One region of the Aestuariirhabdus litorea genome, then DNA from elsewhere that is predicted to be linked to it. Evidence: predicted binding sites of a transcription regulator. Region 1 holds the regulator's gene; each other region holds the start of a gene.
The links. The regulator FNR, encoded in region 1, switches genes on or off when oxygen is low (the NO sensors DNR and NnrR bind a similar motif). The targets are predictions, from matches to a motif close to TTGATNTANATCAA.

Region 1 (4,628 bases):
ATCAAGCGCTACGAAGGCGCCGGTCCCCGTTACACCTCATACCCCACGGCCGTCCAGTTCCACGAACTGTTCAGCATTAACGAATACCGTGCCGCGGCGGCCAAGAGTGTCGAGAAAAACACCCCCCTGTCACTCTACTTTCACCTGCCCTTCTGCACCCACGTTTGCTACTACTGCGGTTGCAACAAAGTGATCACCAAGGATCGCACCAAGGCGATCCCCTACCTGGAGTTGCTGCACCGCGAAATCGAGATGCAGGCGGAGCTGTTCAGCAACCAGCAGATCGTCGAACAGCTGCATTGGGGCGGCGGCACCCCCACCTTCCTCAGCATCGAGCAGATGCAGGCTTTGATGGCCAAAACCCGCCAGCACTTCAACCTGGTGGATGAGAGCGAGGGGGATTTCTCCATCGAGATCGACCCCCGTGAGGCTGACTGGTCCACCATGAATGCCCTGCGCGAGATGGGCTTTAACCGCTGCAGCCTCGGGGTGCAGGACCTTGACCGCAAAGTGCAGAAAGCAGTCAATCGGGAGCAGTCCGAAGAGGCCACCATGGCGATCATCGACGCAGCCCGTACCCTGCAGTTCCAGTCGATCAATATCGACCTCATCTACGGCCTGCCCTTCCAGACCGAAGCCAGCTTCATGAAGACACTGGAGCGGGTCATCGAGATCGCTCCCGACCGGCTGTCGGTGTTTAACTATGCCCACCTTCCCGAGCGCTTTATGCCCCAGCGGCGGATCAATGCCGAAGACCTGCCCTCGTCCGCTGAGAAGCTGGCGATCATGCAAAACACCACCGAGCGGCTGCTCGAGGCGGGCTATGTCTACATCGGCATGGATCATTTCGCCCGTCCCGATGACGAGCTGGCGATTGCCCAGGAGTCGGGCACCCTGCACCGTAACTTCCAGGGCTACACCACCCACGCCCATTGCGACCTCGTCGGCATGGGGGTTTCCTCTATCAGCCAGGTCAATGGCGCCTACAGCCAGAACCACGCCGACATCAAGATGTACATGAACCGCATCGAAAACGGTGAGTTCGCCATCAAGCGTGGCCTAGAGATGAATCAGGACGATTTTATTCGCCAGGCCGTCATCTCACAGCTGATCTGCCACTTTGAGCTCGACTTCTCAAGCATCGAAGCGCGCTGGAACATCAACTTTGCCGACTACTTTGCCAAGGAGCTTCAGCAGTTGCAGCCGATGGCGGAGGATGGGCTGGTCGCACTGGACCAGAACGGCATCGAAGTGACCGGCCGCGGCCGCCTTCTGATCCGCAATATCTGTATGCAGTTCGATCACTATCTGGGACAGGAGAGCAATAAGGGGCGCTTCTCCAAGGTGATCTAACCCCTTCATGTTCGTACCTCTGTGGCGGAGGTACGAACACTCCCCCTTCCCGCCCACTCCCGCTCTTCTGCAGCCTGTCTCTGCAGTAGGGTTTTGTTTTATGCCTGATTTCCCCTACAATGACTGCCAACCTGACACAATGAAGGGGCTTGTTGCCATCCATGAGCTCAAAACTCACCGTTAAGCACGTAAATTCCGTGGCCTGCAAGGAATGCAGCCTGAGCTCGCTCTGCCTGCCCATTGCCCTGGCCATCGACGAAATCGACCAGTTGGATGACATCATCAAGCGGGGACGCCCCCTGAAGAAAGGGGAACACCTGTTTCTTGAGGGAGACCCTTTTACCTCCATCTACGCCGTTCGGTCCGGCGCCCTCAAAACCTATACCTCAACCAATGAGGGAGAGGAGCAGATCACCGGTTTCCAGTTGCCCAGTGAAATTTTGGGCCTGAGCGGTATGGACGGAGACACATACCCTGTCTCCTCCCAGGCCATGGAAACCACCATGGTGTGCGAGATCCCGTTCGAGAAGCTTGACGAGCTGTCGGACAAGCTGCCCCAGTTGCAGAAGCAACTGATGCTACTGATGAGCCGTCGCATCCGTGACGACCAGCAGATGATGCTGCTGCTCAGCAAGAAAAACGCGGACGAACGCATCGCCACCTTCCTGGTCAACCTGTCGGCACGCTTCCGTCGCCGCGGTTACTCCTCCCATGCGTTCCGGCTGTCGATGTCCCGCAACGAGATGGGTAACTACCTGGGGCTTGCGGTAGAAACCGTTAGCCGCGTCTTTACCCGTTTTCAGCGCAGCGGCCTGATCGAAGCCAACGGCAAGGATATCAACATCCTCGACTCGGAGCGCTTGTGCGCCCTGGCCGGCGGTCGCCTGGTCGATAAGCCCAAGGACACCGCTCAGTCGCACTGATAGCCCTCAAGGACCCGCAATGATCTTTGATGAATACTATATTAAATCCCTGGTTCGCCCCATTCAGGACTGGCCTAAACCGGGGGTCACCTTTCGCGACATCACCCCTGTTTACCTCTCCCCCAAGGCCCAGCGTATGGTGGCCGATAGCCTGATCCAGCGCTACGTCGAAACCGAGATCACCCACATCGGCGCCCTCGATGCGCGGGGCTTCCTGCTGGGCTCAGTGCTGGCCTACGAGTTGAACAAGCCCCTGGTACTGTTTCGCAAACAGGGCAAACTCCCCTCCGATACCCTGCAGCAGGCATACGATATCGAGTATGGACAGGCGGTACTGGAAGTTCATAAGGACGCCATCCCGGCAGGCGCCAGCGTACTGTTGCTGGATGACCTGATCGCCACCGGCGGCACTCTGTGCGCCGCCGCCTCCCTGGTGAAGGCGCTGCAAGCGACCATCTACGAAGCGGCCGCGATTATCGATCTGCCCGATCTCGGCGGTAGCCAGCGCCTGCAGGACCTTGGCATACCCACCTACACCCTCTGCGCATTCTAATTCCTGAGGGCGCCCCTCTGCAGCGGGGCACCCTTTCCCCCTTTAGCCTGTAAATAGTCAAATCAGCTAAGCCCCTGCAACACCCATAGCCAAAGATTCCAAAAAAAAAGAAAAAACAATCAAAAACAGGCTGTTAGGCGGATGTTTTGTGTCTAGAATCAAATTTACCTGCTAACTTTGGCAATCAATCATCGACGGCAGGCTTCATAGGGACACTGGGGGGTGAACCGATGGGAATTGATGCCGAGCAGCTCGGCCTGCATATTATTCAACCCACTTTGACCGAGTGTGGTTATTACACCGCTGCGGCCCAGCGGCTGTTACTGGGCACTGCCGCCGCCGAGAGCAACCTGGGGGAGCAGCTCTACGGCAAAGAGGGCGGACTGGGTCTCTACCGCATTTCACCGCAGGTGCACCAACAGGTATGGGACGATTACCTGGTGCACTATCCAGACCTCGCCAGCCGCACCCGGGGGCTCGCAAGCCAGCGTCACTTTTTGCAACAGCCCCACCAGGAGCTGGTTTTTAACCTCACCTACGCCACGGCGATCGCCTGGTTTAACTACCTGCGTTGCGGTGCCGACCTGACGGGGGTTGAGGCATCCAACACCCAGGCCCTGGCCGATATCTGGTGGCACTACTACCACCCAACCGACCCCGACGGGGCTCGCTTTGTAAAGCACTACCCCTTAACACGAGCCGCGTAACGGGTCAGCACCGTAGCCTTAGGCGCCGGATACTGATAAAAAGGGGTCTGACTCCCAAGGCCCCGTTTTATGAAAATCCTGCTTGCCCCCGACTCCTTCAAAGGCTCCCTTAGCGCCGCTGAGTTTTGTACCATCGCCCGACGGGCGATACTGGCTCAATTACCCTCGGCGATCGTTCACAGCTGCCCCCTGGCCGATGGGGGCGAGGGCACCGTCGATGCCCTGATTGCCAACACCCAGGGAGAGCGCATCAGGCTCGAGGTAACCGGCCCCCTGGGTGACCCGGTTGAGGCCAGCTACGGCATCCTCGGGGATGGCACCACCGCAGTTATCGAGATGGCCAGCGCCTCGGGGCTTCCGCTGGTGCCACCCAAACGGCGCGACCCCATGCTCACGACCACTTTTGGCACCGGCGAACTGATGCGAGATGCCCTGTCGAGGGGCTGCACCCACCTGATTCTGGGAATCGGCGGCAGTGCTACCCACGATGCCGGTGCCGGCGCCCTCAGTGCCCTGGGGGCGCTCCTGCTCGATGCCGAAGGCAAGCCCATCGGCGCGGGGGCCAAAGGCCTGCTGACCCTTAACCAGATCGACCTCAAAGGGCTGGACCCTCGCCTGCAGGGGGCTCGCCTTGAGATCGCCTGCGATGTGGCCAACCCCCTGCTCGGTCGCAATGGCGCCACTGCGGTCTATGCCCCCCAGAAAGGGGCCGGCCCGGAGCAGATGGCGGAACTGGAATCGGCGCTCGAGCGCTTTGTCACCGTGGCCTGCCGTGACTGCCACCTTCCTGCGGCCCTCTTTGATCAGCCCGGCTGCGGGGCAGCCGGAGGCCTGGGCGCAGGACTCACCGCGGCCCTGGGCGCGACGCTAAAGCCGGGCTTCCCGATCATCGCCGATGCACTGGGGCTGGAGGAGCGTCTTGAGCGGGAGCGGTATGACCTGATCATCACCGGTGAAGGAGAGATCAACAGCCAAACCCTGGAGGGAAAGCTGCCCGTGGGCGTTGCCCGCCTGGCCGCGGTGCGCGAAATACCGGTGATTGCCGTGGTGGGAAACATAGGCGAAGGGGCCGAGCGCACCCACAGCGAAGGG
Region 2 (4,628 bases), 1.1 Mb from region 1:
CTTTCTTCAGCAGGTAAGCAGGTACCAGCAGTACCAGCAGGAACAGCAGTACCCACATACCGATGCGCTGACGCTCCAGCTGCATAGGCTCGGCGGCGTACACCAGGTAGTTAACCAAGTTGTAAACGGCCTGGTCATACTCCGCAGGTGTCATGATACCTTTTTTCACCAGATCAAAGCCGCACAGCTTATCACCGGTCAAGTTATCCCGCTCCTGGCTGCTGTCGCCTGCACAGTTATCCACTTGCAGACCCTGCAGTTCGGCCAACACATGGGGCATACCCACATCGGGGAACACCTTGTTGTTAACGCCCCAGGGACGCTTGGGATCCACGTAGAAGGTACGCAGGTATGTGTAGAGCCAGTCGGCACCTCGAACACGAGCCACCAGGGTCAGATCGGGCGGAGCCGCACCGAACCAGCGCTTGGCCTCTTCGGCATCCATGGAGTTGCCCATGAGGTCACCGATCTTGGAGCCATCGAATACGATGTTTTCCCTCATCAGGTCATGGGGAATGCCCAGGTCATCAGCCACTCGCTCATAGCGCTGGAACTTGGTCGAATGACAGCCGGCGCAGAAGTTAGTGTAGGTCTTGAGACCATCCTGCAGCGATGCCTGATCCGCCACGTTGGCTTCAAAATGATCCAGCGGATAGCCCGACTCTGCGGCAAAAACAGAAACAGGCAATACCGCAAACAATAATGCAATCAGTTGCTTTTTCATTAGCCTGTCACCCTCTCTGGTACGGGTTTGGTTTTTTCCATTCTGGTGTAGAACGGCATCAACAAGAAGAACGCAAAGTACACCACGGTACAGATCTGAGAGTACAGAGTACGCTCAGCTGTCGCAGGCATCGCGCCCAACCAACCCAGCCACACAAAGGAGATGGCGAACAGCACCAAAGCAATCTTGCTCAGGACACCCTTGTAGCGCATCGATTTGACCGGGCTACGGTCGAGCCAGGGCAGAACAAACAGCACCGCAATAGCCGCGCCCATGGCGATGACACCCAGCAGCTTATCAGGAACCGCACGCAGGATGGCGTAGAACGGAGTGAAGTACCACACCGGCGCAATGTGCGCAGGGGTCTTCAGGTTATCCGCCTGCTCGAAGTTGGCGTACTCGATGAAGTATCCACCCATTTCAGGGAAGAAGAACACTACCGTACAGAATACGAAGAGGAATACCACCACACCCACGATATCTTTCACGGTGTAGTAAGGGTGGAAAGGAATACCGTCTTTCGGAATACCGTTCTCATCCTTGTTCTTCTTGATCTCGATACCATCGGGGTTGTTGGAACCCACTTCGTGCAGGGCAATGATGTGCATGACCACCAGCGCCAGCAGGACGATGGGAAGCGCCACCACGTGCAGGGCGAAGAAGCGGTTCAGGGTGATGCCGGAGATCAGGAAGTCACCACGGATCCACTGCTGCAGGTCGGGACCGATCACCGGAATCGCACCGAACAGGGAGATGATGACCTGGGCACCCCAGTAAGACATCTGCCCCCAGGGCAACAGGTAGCCCATGAAGGCTTCAGCCATCAGCGCCAGGTAGATCGCCATACCGAAGATCCACACCAGCTCGCGGGGCGCACGGTAGGATCCGTACAACAAACCGCGGAACATGTGCATGTAGACCACCACGAAGAACATGGAGGCGCCTGTGGAGTGCAGATAGCGCAGAATCCATCCGTACTCGACATCACGCATGATGTACTCGACAGAGGCAAACGCCTCCTCGGCGCTGGGCACGTAGCTCATGGTGAGCCAGATACCGGTCAGCAGCTGGTTAACCAGCACCAGCAGTGCCAGCGAACCGAAGAAATACCAGAAATTGAAGTTTTTGGGAGCGTAGTACTTGCTCAGATGCTCTTCCCACATTTTGGTGGCGGGAAAACGCGCATCAACCCATGCCATAAAGTCTTTCATTACGCATTCTCCTCGTCGACGCCGATGATGAGGGTTTTGTCATCGATATAGGAGTACGGAGGCACCGGCAGATTGGTCGGCGCAGGGACCCCCTGGTGCACACGGCCCGCCAGGTCAAACTTGGAGCCGTGGCATGGGCAGTGGTACCCCCCCTGCCAGTTGGCCTCAAAATCCATGGGCTTTACTTCAGGGAACAGCTTGGGCGAGCAACCCAGGTGGGTACAAAGGCCGACCATCACCAATACTTCCGCCTTACGGGAACGGTATTCGTTCTTGGCGTATTCAGGCTGTTCAGACTCATCGGAAGCGGGGTCGCGCAGGTAATCGTTCTGCCCGGGCAGACCGTCCAGCATCTCCTGGCTACGGCGCAGGACGAACACTGGCTTACCACGCCACGCAGCAACGATCTGCTGACCTGGCTCTACCTTATCGATTTTCACCCTCACCGGCGCGCCAGCAGCCTTGGCTTTGGCACTGGGATTCCAGGAGGCAACAAAAGGGACTGCTGCGCCGACCGCGCCGACAGCACCCACCGCAGAGGTGGCTCCTATCAGCAGGCGACGACGACCCTTATCTACGCCGTCATTACTCATTAATCTTATCTCCCCATAAGAGCAAGTTTACTGTCCACCCTGTGACATCAGGCGGGCAATGTGAATCCTGTTGTATTGCTTTGGGACCCGCAAAATAAATCCTGCGAATGGTAAAGAAAACCGCCCCAGCAAGCAAGTACGGCCCCTGCCAGCGAGCTGACCCAGATCAAAGCGGGCAGCCCTGTGCAGCGGGGCGCTCTCCATCCATCCCTTCGGCGATCCATCGCCAGAAAAAAAAACGCCCTTTGAAACAAAGGGCGTTTTTGATACCAATTCGCAGAACCGCAGCCCTGCGGGGCAGGCAACCCTTAACGCTTGGAGAACTGAGGACGCTTACGCGCTTTGCGCAGACCGACCTTCTTACGCTCAACCTCACGAGCATCACGGGTAACAAACCCAGCCTTACGCAGCGAAGGACGAAGCTCCTCGTCGTACTGCATCAGGGCACGGGTAATGCCGTGGCGGATCGCACCGGCCTGACCAAAGCCACCGCCGCCAGCGACAGTTACCTTGATGTCAAACTTGTCGGTCAGTTCAACCAGCTCAAGCGGCTGACGAACGATCATGCGAGCGGTTTCGCGACCGAAGTACTCGTCCAGAGGGCGACCGTTAACAACGATTGCGCCAGAGCCAGACTTGATAAACACACGAGCGGTCGAGGTTTTACGACGACCAGTTCCATAGTATTGAGTGGTAGACATTGCAATCGCTTCCCGTTAGATATCCAGAGCCTGGGGTTGTTGAGCGGCATGGGGATGCTCGGCACCCGCATAGACCTTCAGCTTGGCGTGCATGGCACGACCCAGCGGACCCTTGGGCAACATGCCCTTGACGGCCTTCTCGATGATACGCTCGGGAGCGTGATCAACCAGCTCATTGAAGTTCATGCTACGCAGACCACCCGGGTAACCGGTGTGACGGTAGTACATCTTGTTCTGCGCCTTGTTACCGGTTACACGAACCTTCTCGGCATTGACAACGATGATGTAGTCACCGGTATCGACGTGAGGGGTATACTCAGCCTTGTGCTTTCCGCGCAGACGATGCGCGATTTCGGTTGAAAGACGACCCAGGGTCTTGCCGGTCGCATCTACAACGAACCAGTCACGCTTAACTGTTTCTGGCTTTGCAGTAAAAGTATTCATCAATTAAAACCTGCCTCAAATGACCAGCCTACTGGCCAGCATCATAATTAAAGACTAACCCGAGCCGACTCCCCTTAAGGGCGTCCGGTGACGGATTCACTGTCTTAGGGCATATAGTGTAGGAAACGGGAGCGCTATTATACTCAGGGAGGCGGAGAAAAAAAGCCCCAATCGCGCTTTTTTTTCCTCACACGCCATGCTCTTATAATCGTCTCGACGATGAGGAGCGATGTGACGATGTTATATGGAGATCTTGGCGGTACCGGACTGAAAATCAGCCGTTTGTGTCTGGGAACCATGACCTGGGGCGAGCAGAATACCCCCGAAGAGGGCTGGCGGCAACTGGATATCGCCCGCGCCCATGGCGTCAACTTTATCGATACCGCCGAGCTCTACCCGGTCCCCCCCAAAGCCGAGACCTATACCCGCACCGAGACCATCCTCGGTCAATGGCTCAGCCGCCAGTCCCGGCGTGAGGAGCTGGTGATCGCCACCAAGGTGGCGGGGCCCGGCGAGTGGGTGAGTTACATGCGCGAGTCCGGTGCCCGGCTGGACCGGGCCAGCGTCATCGCCGCCTGCAACGCCAGCCTGAAACGGCTGCAAACCGACTACATCGATCTCTACCAGGTGCACTGGCCGGAGCGCAGCACCAACTTCTTCGGTCAGCTCAGCTACCAGCACCAGCCCGGCGATGACGGCTACCCAATCGAAGAGACCCTGTCGGCCCTTAACGAGCTGGTGCAGGCTGGAAAAGTGCGCCACATCGGTATCTCCAATGAAACCCCCTGGGGGACCATGGAGTACCTGCGCCAGGCCGAGCGTCACGGCTGGCCAAGGCCCGTGAGCATCCAGAACCCCTACAACCTGCTTAACCGCAGCTTTGAGGTCGGGCTGGCCGAGATCGCCCACCGTGAGCAGCTGGGGCTGCTGGCCTACTCACCCCTGGCCTTCGGCA
Region 3 (4,628 bases), 680 kb from region 1:
AGCCACAGATCGTACTCATCATCAGGAGACTCCGCGGGGGGCTCGTAGGGCAGGGCAAAGATCCAGGCCTTGCCATCGGGCTTGCCGTAGAAGTTGAAATCCTCTCCCGCCTTTACGTAGGGGTCATAGCCCTCGCGGAAGCGCCACAGGGTCTCCTTGCCATCGACCACCGGCCAACGCAGGCCACGGGCCTTGTGATAGGTCTCGAAGGAGGCCAGGTCGTGAGCCTTTCCGCGCCCGAAGGCGGCGTACTCTTCGAACAGCCCTTTCTGCACGTAGAAACCAAAGTCTTTGGCTTCATCATTGCCCTTGTCTGGGTTGGTTTCGCTCAAGGGGAACTGGTCGACCTGACCGTTCTTATAGAGCACCTCGTACAGGGTTTTGCCTTTGTACTCGGGGTTCTTGGCCAATAGCTCGTCGCTCCAGACCTCATCGGTGGTGAAACGCTTGGAGAACTCCATCAGCTGCCAAAGATCCGATTTGGCCTCGCCCGGTGCGGCTACCTGCTGATACCAGAACTGGGTGCGGCGTTCGGCGTTACCGTAGGCTCCCTCTTTTTCGACCCACATGGCGGTGGGGAGAATCAGGTCAGCCGCCTGGGCGGTGACGGTGGGGTAGGGTTCGGAGACAACAATAAAGTTGTCGGGATTACGGTACCCCGGTAGCCCCTCCTCGTTCATGTTGGGGGCAGTTTGCATGTTGTTGTTGCACATCACCCAGTAGGCGTTGAGCTTGCCATCCTTGAGCATGCGGTTTTGCAGCACCGCATGATAGCCAACCTTGCCCGGAATCGTACCCTCCGGCAGCTTCCAGATCTTCTCGGCTCTGTCGCGGTGGGCTTTGTTTGCCACCACCATGTCGGCTGGCAGGCGGTGGGCAAAGGTGCCTACTTCGCGAGCGGTACCGCAGGCGGAGGGCTGGCCGGTAAGGGAGAAGGGGCCGCTGCCGGGGGTGGAGATCTTGCCGGTCAGCAGGTGGATGTTATAGACCATGTTGTTGGCCCAGACACCACGGGTGTGCTGGTTGAAGCCCATGGTCCACAGTGACATCACCTTCACATCAGGGTCTGCGTAGAGTTTGGCCAGCGCCTCCAGGTTCTCCTTGGGCACACCGCTCATCTCGTGGGCCTTGTCCAGGGTGTACTCGGCAACGAAGGCGGCGTACTCATCAAAGCTGATCTCTTTGGAGGCACCGCTGTTGGGGTTGGCCGCCTTCATCTGCAGCGGGTTGTCGTCACGCAGCCCGTAGCCAATATCGGTCACACCGAGGCGGAAGTGGGTGTGTTTGTTGATGAAATCCTTATTTACATTGCCCGACTGGATGATGTAGTTGGCGATGTAGTTGAGAATCACCAGGTCGGTTTGGGGGGTGAAGATCATCGAGTTGTCGGAGAGCTCAAAGCTGCGATGCTCGAAGGTAGAGAGCACGGCGACCCGAACATGGTCCGCGCTCAGGCGCCGGTCGGTGATACGGGACCAGAGAATGGGGTGCATCTCGGCCATGTTGGAGCCCCAGAGCACAAAGGCATCGGCTTTTTCCATGTCGTCATAGCAGCCCATCGGCTCATCGATACCGAAGGTGCGCATGAAACCGCCCACGGCGGAGGCCATGCAGTGGCGCGCATTGGGGTCGATGTGGTTGGAACGAAAGCCTGCCTTCATCAGTTTGGCGGCGGCGTAGCCCTCCCAGACGGTCCACTGGCCGGAGCCAAACATACCCACGGTGGAGGTCATCTTTTCGACCGGGACCCCCTTGTTGGCTTCCTTGTCCTTGGCCAGGGCCGCTTTCCACTTCTCGGCCATGATATCAAAGGCCTGATCCCAGCTGATGGGGGTGAACTGGCCCTCTTTATCGAACTGGCCGTCACTCATGCGCAGTAATGGCTGGGTCAGGCGGTCCTCACCGTACATGATCTTGGAGAGAAAATAGCCCTTGATGCAGTTGAGTCCCTTGTTGACCGGTGCATCGGGGTCACCCTGGGTGGCCACCACCCGCCCCTCCTGGGTCCCCACCAGTACGCTGCAACCGGTACCGCAGAAGCGGCAGGGAGCCTTGTCCCACTGGATGCTGGTGTCCTTGGAACTGGTGATCAGGTTGGTGGCCGAGGCGGGCAGACTGACGCCCGCTGCTGCCGCCGTAGCGACCACAGCCTGGCTTTTTATAAAGTCTCTGCGGGTTTGCTTCATGATGTTATCTCCAGGTTATGATCGGAATGCTCGTGGGCATCCATCTGGTTGTAGACCAGTGAGGCGCTGAGAACCCCCGGTAGTTGATTGATCTGATTGATGCGGTCAACCATGGTGTGCTCGCCGGCCTCCTCTTCAACGGTGACCACCAGCTTGCCCTTGCCGTTGTCGGCGTGAACCTCCACGCCGTCGAGTATGTTGAGCGCGTCAATGACCGCCGCCACTTTCCGGGGTTGGCACATCACCACCAGGCCGCTGACGTTATAACTGTCTTTGGGATATTCCTGCGGAACCGGGTTGGTCGGGATGACGCCCAGGCGGCTATCGGGTTCGGGCATGATGGGGTGCTCCTTGATCGGGATCGGTGGGGTGTTCCGGGTTGGATAGGTTAATGGCGTGGCTGGGGCAGACGCTGACACAGGCACCGCAACCGGTGCACTGGTCGGCCTCTATCCGGGGCGAGGCGACGCCGCCTGCCAGTGGGTCGAACCGAATGGCCCGGGTTTCGCAAAGGTCTGCACAGCTTCGGCACACAACCTGTTGTTGGGTCAGGCACTGCGCGTTGATACCCGCCTTGATATTCCAGGGGGGGGTGATGGCGGCATTGAGGGCACCGGTTTCACAGTGGCTCAGGCAGCCCTGGCAAAAGGTGCACTCGCCACGCGCGAAATCAACGGTGGGAAAGCCACCGTCGCCCTTGACCAGAATGGCCGTCTCGCACACATCTATACAATCGCCGCAGCGGGTACAGTGCTGGGTGAAGAGGCTCTCCTCCAGGCTCCAGGGGGGGCGCAAGGGGGGCGTTGGTGCTGAGCGTCGACCGCGCAGCAAAGCTCTCCTCCCTTGGTCAATGGCTAAGGTCATCTAATCTCGCTCTTACTGCTGCCCCTTCTTCCTGAAAGGGCCTGAATCATGTATAGCAGAGATTAGTCTTAGGCATGATTTGATAACATGATAATTATCAAGTTTTTTAGAAGCTATGGAGGTAAGGGGCGTCGCTTGATCTGGGGCAGGCGCTGCTGTTTGAATGGAGATCTGTCTGTGCTGATAATGCCGGGCGTATTGGCACCGCCTTGTATTAAAAATGGAAAGGAAACCCCGGGTCATGGAACTGCCGCTGTTTATTGATTACGAGGCGTCTAGCCTGCATGAGGGCAGCTACCCTATCGAGGTGGGGGTGGCGATGGCAGATGGCTCGTCACTCAGCTGGTTGATCCGGCCGGAGCCGGGCTGGAATGATTGGGACCCGGTGTCTGAGTCGGTCCACAAAATCCCCCTTGCGTTGCTACAGCGTGAGGGCCGTGGGGCGCGCGAAGTGGCCTACGAGCTGAACGCCCGCTTCGCGCGCAAGGTGCTCTACTGCGACGGCCTTCCCTACGATAGTTACTGGCAGCAGCGGCTGTTTGAGGCAGCGGGGTTTTCGGCTGCTTTTGAGTTACGGTCGGTGGCCTCCCTGCTGGACCCGGCCCAGCGGGCATGCTGGCAGGCGGTACGGGACGCTATCGCGGCGAGTGAGGCGGTCGTATTACACCGAGCGGACAACGATGCGCGTCTGCTGCAACAGACCTGGCGTCGTCTCCGGGCGCAGCGCGGGCGAGCATACTGAGCACGTTATCCTGGCTCCTGCTCCATTCATCAGGGGTCAGCCTGCGGCCGGCACTGCCCGCTAAGCAGCGTGGCGGGATAGGGGCTGGAGGTCAGGTTCAGACTGGTCAGGCGGTTGAACCGCAAAGATCGTTTATCGACCACAGCCACCACCAACCCCTTGAGCTGTTGATACAGAAGGTAGTGGTCACTTTCACCCATTTTCATGGAGGGGTAGAAGAGGAAAATGTCGTCGCTGCCATCGAGCTGGCAACGGAGGGTGGGTGTGGGTTGGGGCGGCAACAGAGTACAGCCGGCCAGTAGGGAAGCGCAGCAGATGATAACGAATAGTCGGTGTGATCTGAGCATGGGTCTTGGCCTGCTAGGGCAAGCCATCACTCTTCATCGCCTGCCGAGTCGTGGGTAGGGTTACCCGAGCGCATACAGTATAGTAGAGACTCTGGGACAGACTGGACACTAAGGGCAGGCTAAGGCTGCTCAGGTCTCGGCCCCCTGTTGGTAATCGGTGGTGCTTTAGGAGCTATGATGTCGTTGGAGATAGGGTGGTTGCAGCGCGAGTTTCATCAGCTGAGTGCGGATGAGTTATATCAGCTGATGCGGTTCCGGCAGCACCAGCTGAGTGGGCTCGGGCTCCTGCAAGAGGTCGACGCCGACGGCCGGGATCCCCTGGCCTGGCATCTGATGGGGTTTGCCCATGAGCGCGGGCTGGTGGCCTGCGCCCGGTTTTGCCTGCCGGGTGAGGAGGGGGCTCTGATCAGGGTTGACCGCCTGTTGTGCGAGCCGCTACCCGGGCTTGAGGAGCAGTTGTTCCTGCAGGTGATGGAGCGGGTGGAACGT
Region 4 (4,628 bases), on a different contig from region 1:
ACCTGCTTAACGTAGTCCAGCGCACTCATCGCCTTGCCCTGATTGATCGCCGCTGCCGGGTCAACATGTTTGGGACAGACTTCCGAGCAATAGCCAACGAAGGTGCAGCTCCATACTCCCTGCTCCGAGTTAAGCATCGGCATCCGCTCCTCCTCACCCTGATCCCGCGAGTCTCGCAGATAGCGATACGCCAGGGTCAGGGCCGCAGGACCCAGGAACTCCGGGTTGCGCCCAAACTGCGGACAAGCCGCATAGCACAGCCCGCAATTGATGCACTGGGAAAACTGCTTATACAGCGACACCTGCTGCGGTGTTTGCAGATACTCCTCCTCCACCGGCACCGAGGTATCCATCTCTTTAGGGTCATGGCGGAAAAGATAGGGTTTGACCTCTTCGAGCTTGCCGACAAAGCTGGCGATATCGGCCACCAGGTCCCGCTCAATGGGAAAGTTATCCAGTGCAGCAATCCTCAGCGACGAGTAATCCCGCAAAAAGGTCTTGCACCCGAGTCTGGGGACATCGTTCACCATAAAGCCGCAGCTTCCACAGATCGCCATTCGGCAAGACCAGCGAAAGCTCAGGCTTGAATCCAGCTCGTCCTTGATAAACTGAAGCGCTTCAAGAACCGACGTGTCCTCGTTATAGGGCACGCTAAACTCCTGCCACCAGGGCTCAGCATCCAGCTCAGGCCGATAGCGTTGAACGCTTAGGCTCATTGATTTGTTATTGGCCATCTTTGCCCTCCTGCGCTGACTCCTTGCGCTCAGCAGCCTCCCCGTACAGACGCGCTGCCGGCGCCGATTTGGTGATCACTACATCCTGGTATTTGATAAGCGGGCCTGTGTCCTGCTGCCGGTAAGCCAGGGAGTGCTTAAGATAGTTCACATCATCCCGTGTATTGAACTCGTCCAGCCGCTGATGCGACCCCCTCGACTCTTTGCGCATTAGCGCGGAATGTGACATAACCTCGCCAATATCCAGCAAAAAGCCGAGCTCAATGGCATACAGCCACTCCGTATTAAAGACCGAGCTGCCATCATTAAGGCCTATTTTTTCATAGCGCTGTTTAAGCTCAGCAATGGCATCACAGGTTTTCTGTACTCCCTCCTGGCTCCGGTAAATACCCACCCCGGCCTCCATCGTATCCGCAAGGTCACGCCGGATATGAGCGGGGTTTTCGCTGCCTTTTTGGGTTCGAAGGGCCATCCACCGCTCGGCTTTCGCCTCGGACAGGGCGGTTATGCGTGCCTTATCAACGGCCCCGGAATCCCTTGCATGCCGGGCGGCCTGCTCACCGGCCACCCGTCCCATCACGCAAAGCTCGGCCAGGGAGTTCGACCCTAACCGGTTCGCTCCATGCAGCCCCGAGCTGGCGCATTCGCCCACAGCATAGAGGCCGGGAAGCTGGGTTTGCGCACGGATATCGGTGCCAATCCCCCCCATGGTGTAGTGCACCGTTGGCCGCACCGGGATCGGCTCCTTGACGGGGTCGATGCCCAGATAGGCGCTGGCCAGCTCGCGGATAAAGGGCAGTCGTTCATTGATCTTCTGGGCACCCAGGTGACGCAGGTCCAGGTTAACCGCGGTACCGCGAGAGGTTTCGATCACCCGCCCCTTCTGCTCTTCGTGCCAGAAGGCCTGGCTCAGGCGATCCCGCGGCCCCAGCTCCATGGTCTTGTTACGGGGCTGGCCGATCGGCGTTTCAGGTCCCAACTCATAGTCCTGCAGATAGCGGTAACCGTCGCGATTGGTGAGAATTCCCCCCTCACCACGGCACCCCTCGGTCATCAGTATTCCGGTACCGGGCAAGCCAGTTGGGTGGTACTGCACAAACTCCATATCCCGCAGCGGCGCTCCGGCCCGGTAGGCGAGCGCCATACCATCACCGGTGACAATACCGCCATTGGTATTGAAGCGGTACACCCGGCCAGCCCCGCCGGTGGCCATGACCACCGAACGCCCGAGAAAACGGGTAAAGGTACCGTTGGCAATATCAACCGCCAACACCCCCTGAACCCGGCCCTCATCCACCAGCAGGTCGGTGCAAAAATACTCATCAAAACGCTTGATTGACGGATACTTGATGGAGGTCTGGAAGAGCGTATGCAAAATGTGGAAGCCGGTCTTGTCAGCGGCAAACCAGGTGCGCTCTATCTTCATCCCGCCAAAGGCTCGTACGTTGATCCGGCCATCCTCGCGCCGGCTCCAGGGGCACCCCCAGTGCTCTAGCCGCAGCATCTCCTTGGGACACTGCTCGACAAAAAACTCCACCACATCCTGGTCCGCCAGCCAGTCGGCACCGGACACCGTATCGTTAAAGTGGTATTCGAAACTGTCATGGTCTTGCACCACCCCGGCCGCGCCCCCTTCGGCCGCTACCGTATGGCTGCGCATCGGGTAGACTTTCGAGATCAAGGCAACACTCAGGTCGGGGGCGCTCTCGGCGATCGCAATGGCCGCCCTTAGCCCACCGCCACCCGCACCAATAACCAACACATCCGCTTCTATGTGATTCATACTCGCTCCAGCCCTCCATGCCCGAGAAAGCCCCATCATGCACCTACGCCAGCCTCAAATGGATGATGTACATCACCTTTTCCATGATTCGGCTTCGGCCCGCACTCAACGAACCTGCTGGGGCTCCCCTAAATAACGCCCTTTTCGATCGCTTAACACCGCTCCGAAAGTGTAGCTCGCTCCTGCAAACTTGCTCCCCATCACCGCCCCCGGCTACCCTTGGAGTCAATGCCCCTGCCCAGGTGCCACTCCGTTCACGAGGCCAGAGTCAGCATGCAAACGTCTACCGAGGTAACCAACTACCTGCTCGCCAAACCGGGGGCCTATGTGGACTACCCCTTCGGCCCTCAGGTGCGGGTGTTTAAGGTCGCCGAAAAAGTATTTGCCCTGTTCGACCCCGACCAGAACCCTTTACGCATCAACCTCAAATGTGAGCCGATGCAATCCCTCGCGCTGCGAGATCTGTTCGATGCCATCCAACCCGGCTACCACATGAACAAGAAACACTGGAACACCATCACCCTCGACGGATCGGTGCCACGGGGTGAGCTGATGCGCCTGTTCGATCTCTCCTTCGAGCTGGTCGTTAAGGGGTTACCCAAAGCCCGGCGCATTGCCCTGCGGGCAGACTAACCGCGTCACACTCCTCAACAGCCGGCCACTCCCGTATTGGTTGCGCCGCACCCGCCGGTTATGATGCAGACTCTCCGCCCATGCGGCCCCGAACCGTTGCAAAGGATTTAACATGAAAAGGACTCTTTTGGTGCTGGCACTCCTGCTGGCAGGCGCCACCGCTGCCACCCCTTACCTGGTTGGCACCGAGGCTGAAAAGCTCTACCAGCGTGAGGTTGCCCGACTCGAGCAGCAGGCCGACTACCTGGGCATTGCTCATCTCCAGCACCAGTTTCAGAGAGGCCTTTTCAGTAGCCACGCCACCTTAACCTTTGACCTACAGGGGGCATCACCGATGGACACCCCCGTTGCGGTCCTGGTGGAGTCAGAACTCTCCCATGGCCCCATTCTGCGAACGCAGGAGGGGCTATCGATCGGCCTGTACGCCTCCTCAGACAGACTGTCATTGCAACGAGGACCCGAAGCGCTCATGCGCTTTTTACAGGAGACCCTGGGCGAGCAGCTGGCGACCGCTTCCAGCCGGGTCGGCTTCGACCAGGTACTTCACTCCAATGCCCGTATCGCCCCCTTCCGCTACCAGGTACCGGAGGGGCAACTCGATTTTGGCGGAGCCGGATTTACCATCGAGGCCAACCTGCTGGAGGAGCGTTCAACGGGAACCATCAGTCTCAACCCGCTCAGCATCCAGAGCGACGGCAGCTCTCTCGAACTCAGCCAGGGCAGTGGAGACTTTGATTTCCAGACCCTCACATCCCCGCTGGTTGTGGGTGATTTTTTTATGCGACTGGAGCAACTTAAGATCAGCGCCCCTCAGCTTAACCTGACGCTCCGGGGGCTGACCCTCACCACCGCCCAGCGGATGATTGACGGCAAACTCAACCTGGAGGAGCGGATCGCCATCGAGTCGATTGATCCGCCCCCCCTGCAGGCGGCCAGCTATGGGTTTGAGCTCTCCCACCTCGATCCCGGTGCGTTGGAGCTCTGGAGTGATCTTGCCCTGCAGGTCAACCAACCTCTGGCCGAGCCCTCCGACAGTATGGAGCAGGAGGTACGCGCCCTGATCAGTCGCACCTTCCAGCCTGGCCTCCGCCTCGATCAGACGCTCCACATTGAAGCCTATGGCGGGATACTGGTCACCGACCTCAACCTGCTTTATCGGGGGGTACCCGATGGGCAGCACCTGCTGGATATCCAGGATCCGTTGCTACTGCTCGATGCCGTGGATGCGGACCTGCTGGTGCGCGCCGATGAACGGGTATTTGAAGCGAGCCCTCTGGGTGGCACGATGGAGCTCTACCTGAAGCAGGGGCTACTGACCCGTAACGGTAACCAGCTGCAGCTGAAAGGGGAACTTAGGGAAGGGGCTTTAACGTTGAACGGGCAGCCTTTCCCCCTACGAGAACTGCTGGAGCAGCAGGCAATCGCTTACTGATAATATAAAATCCTATGCTTGATCCACATCCGAGCCGGATTCGTTT

Region 2: a site for FNR is predicted at 2,685-2,698, ahead of petA (ubiquinol-cytochrome c reductase iron-sulfur subunit). Genes of this name have one in related genera too.
Region 3: a site for FNR is predicted at 3,186-3,199, ahead of napF (ferredoxin-type protein NapF). Genes of this name have one in related genera too.
Region 4: a site for FNR is predicted at 2,580-2,593, ahead of frdA (fumarate reductase (quinol) flavoprotein subunit). Genes of this name have one in related genera too.

Annotation. Positions count from the first base shown of each region.
Region 1 covers NZ_QWEZ01000001.1:1,036,193-1,040,820, reverse strand. Annotated here, with positions in the region: gene hemN (oxygen-independent coproporphyrinogen III oxidase) at 1-1,353, shown strand, start outside; gene fnr (fumarate/nitrate reduction transcriptional regulator Fnr) at 1,515-2,276, shown strand; gene D0544_RS04920 (adenine phosphoribosyltransferase) at 2,296-2,829, shown strand; gene D0544_RS04915 (hypothetical protein) at 3,060-3,536, shown strand; gene D0544_RS04910 (glycerate kinase) at 3,606-4,628, shown strand, end outside.
Region 2 covers NZ_QWEZ01000001.1:2,160,938-2,165,565, forward strand. Annotated here, with positions in the region: gene D0544_RS09960 (cytochrome c1) at 1-724, opposite strand, end outside; gene D0544_RS09965 (cytochrome b) at 724-1,935, opposite strand; gene petA (ubiquinol-cytochrome c reductase iron-sulfur subunit) at 1,935-2,528, opposite strand; gene rpsI (30S ribosomal protein S9) at 2,837-3,229, opposite strand; gene rplM (50S ribosomal protein L13) at 3,245-3,673, opposite strand; gene D0544_RS09985 (NADP(H)-dependent aldo-keto reductase) at 3,911-4,628, shown strand, end outside.
Region 3 covers NZ_QWEZ01000001.1:360,876-365,503, forward strand. Annotated here, with positions in the region: gene napA (nitrate reductase catalytic subunit NapA) at 1-2,186, opposite strand, end outside; gene D0544_RS01770 (chaperone NapD) at 2,183-2,524, opposite strand; gene napF (ferredoxin-type protein NapF) at 2,508-3,017, opposite strand; gene D0544_RS01780 (hypothetical protein) at 3,292-3,792, shown strand; gene D0544_RS01785 (hypothetical protein) at 3,822-4,139, opposite strand; gene D0544_RS01790 (GNAT family N-acetyltransferase) at 4,317-4,628, shown strand, end outside.
Region 4 covers NZ_QWEZ01000002.1:959,479-964,106, reverse strand. Annotated here, with positions in the region: gene D0544_RS14620 (succinate dehydrogenase/fumarate reductase iron-sulfur subunit) at 1-734, opposite strand, end outside; gene frdA (fumarate reductase (quinol) flavoprotein subunit) at 724-2,517, opposite strand; gene D0544_RS14610 (MmcQ/YjbR family DNA-binding protein) at 2,791-3,150, shown strand; gene D0544_RS14605 (DUF945 family protein) at 3,263-4,582, shown strand.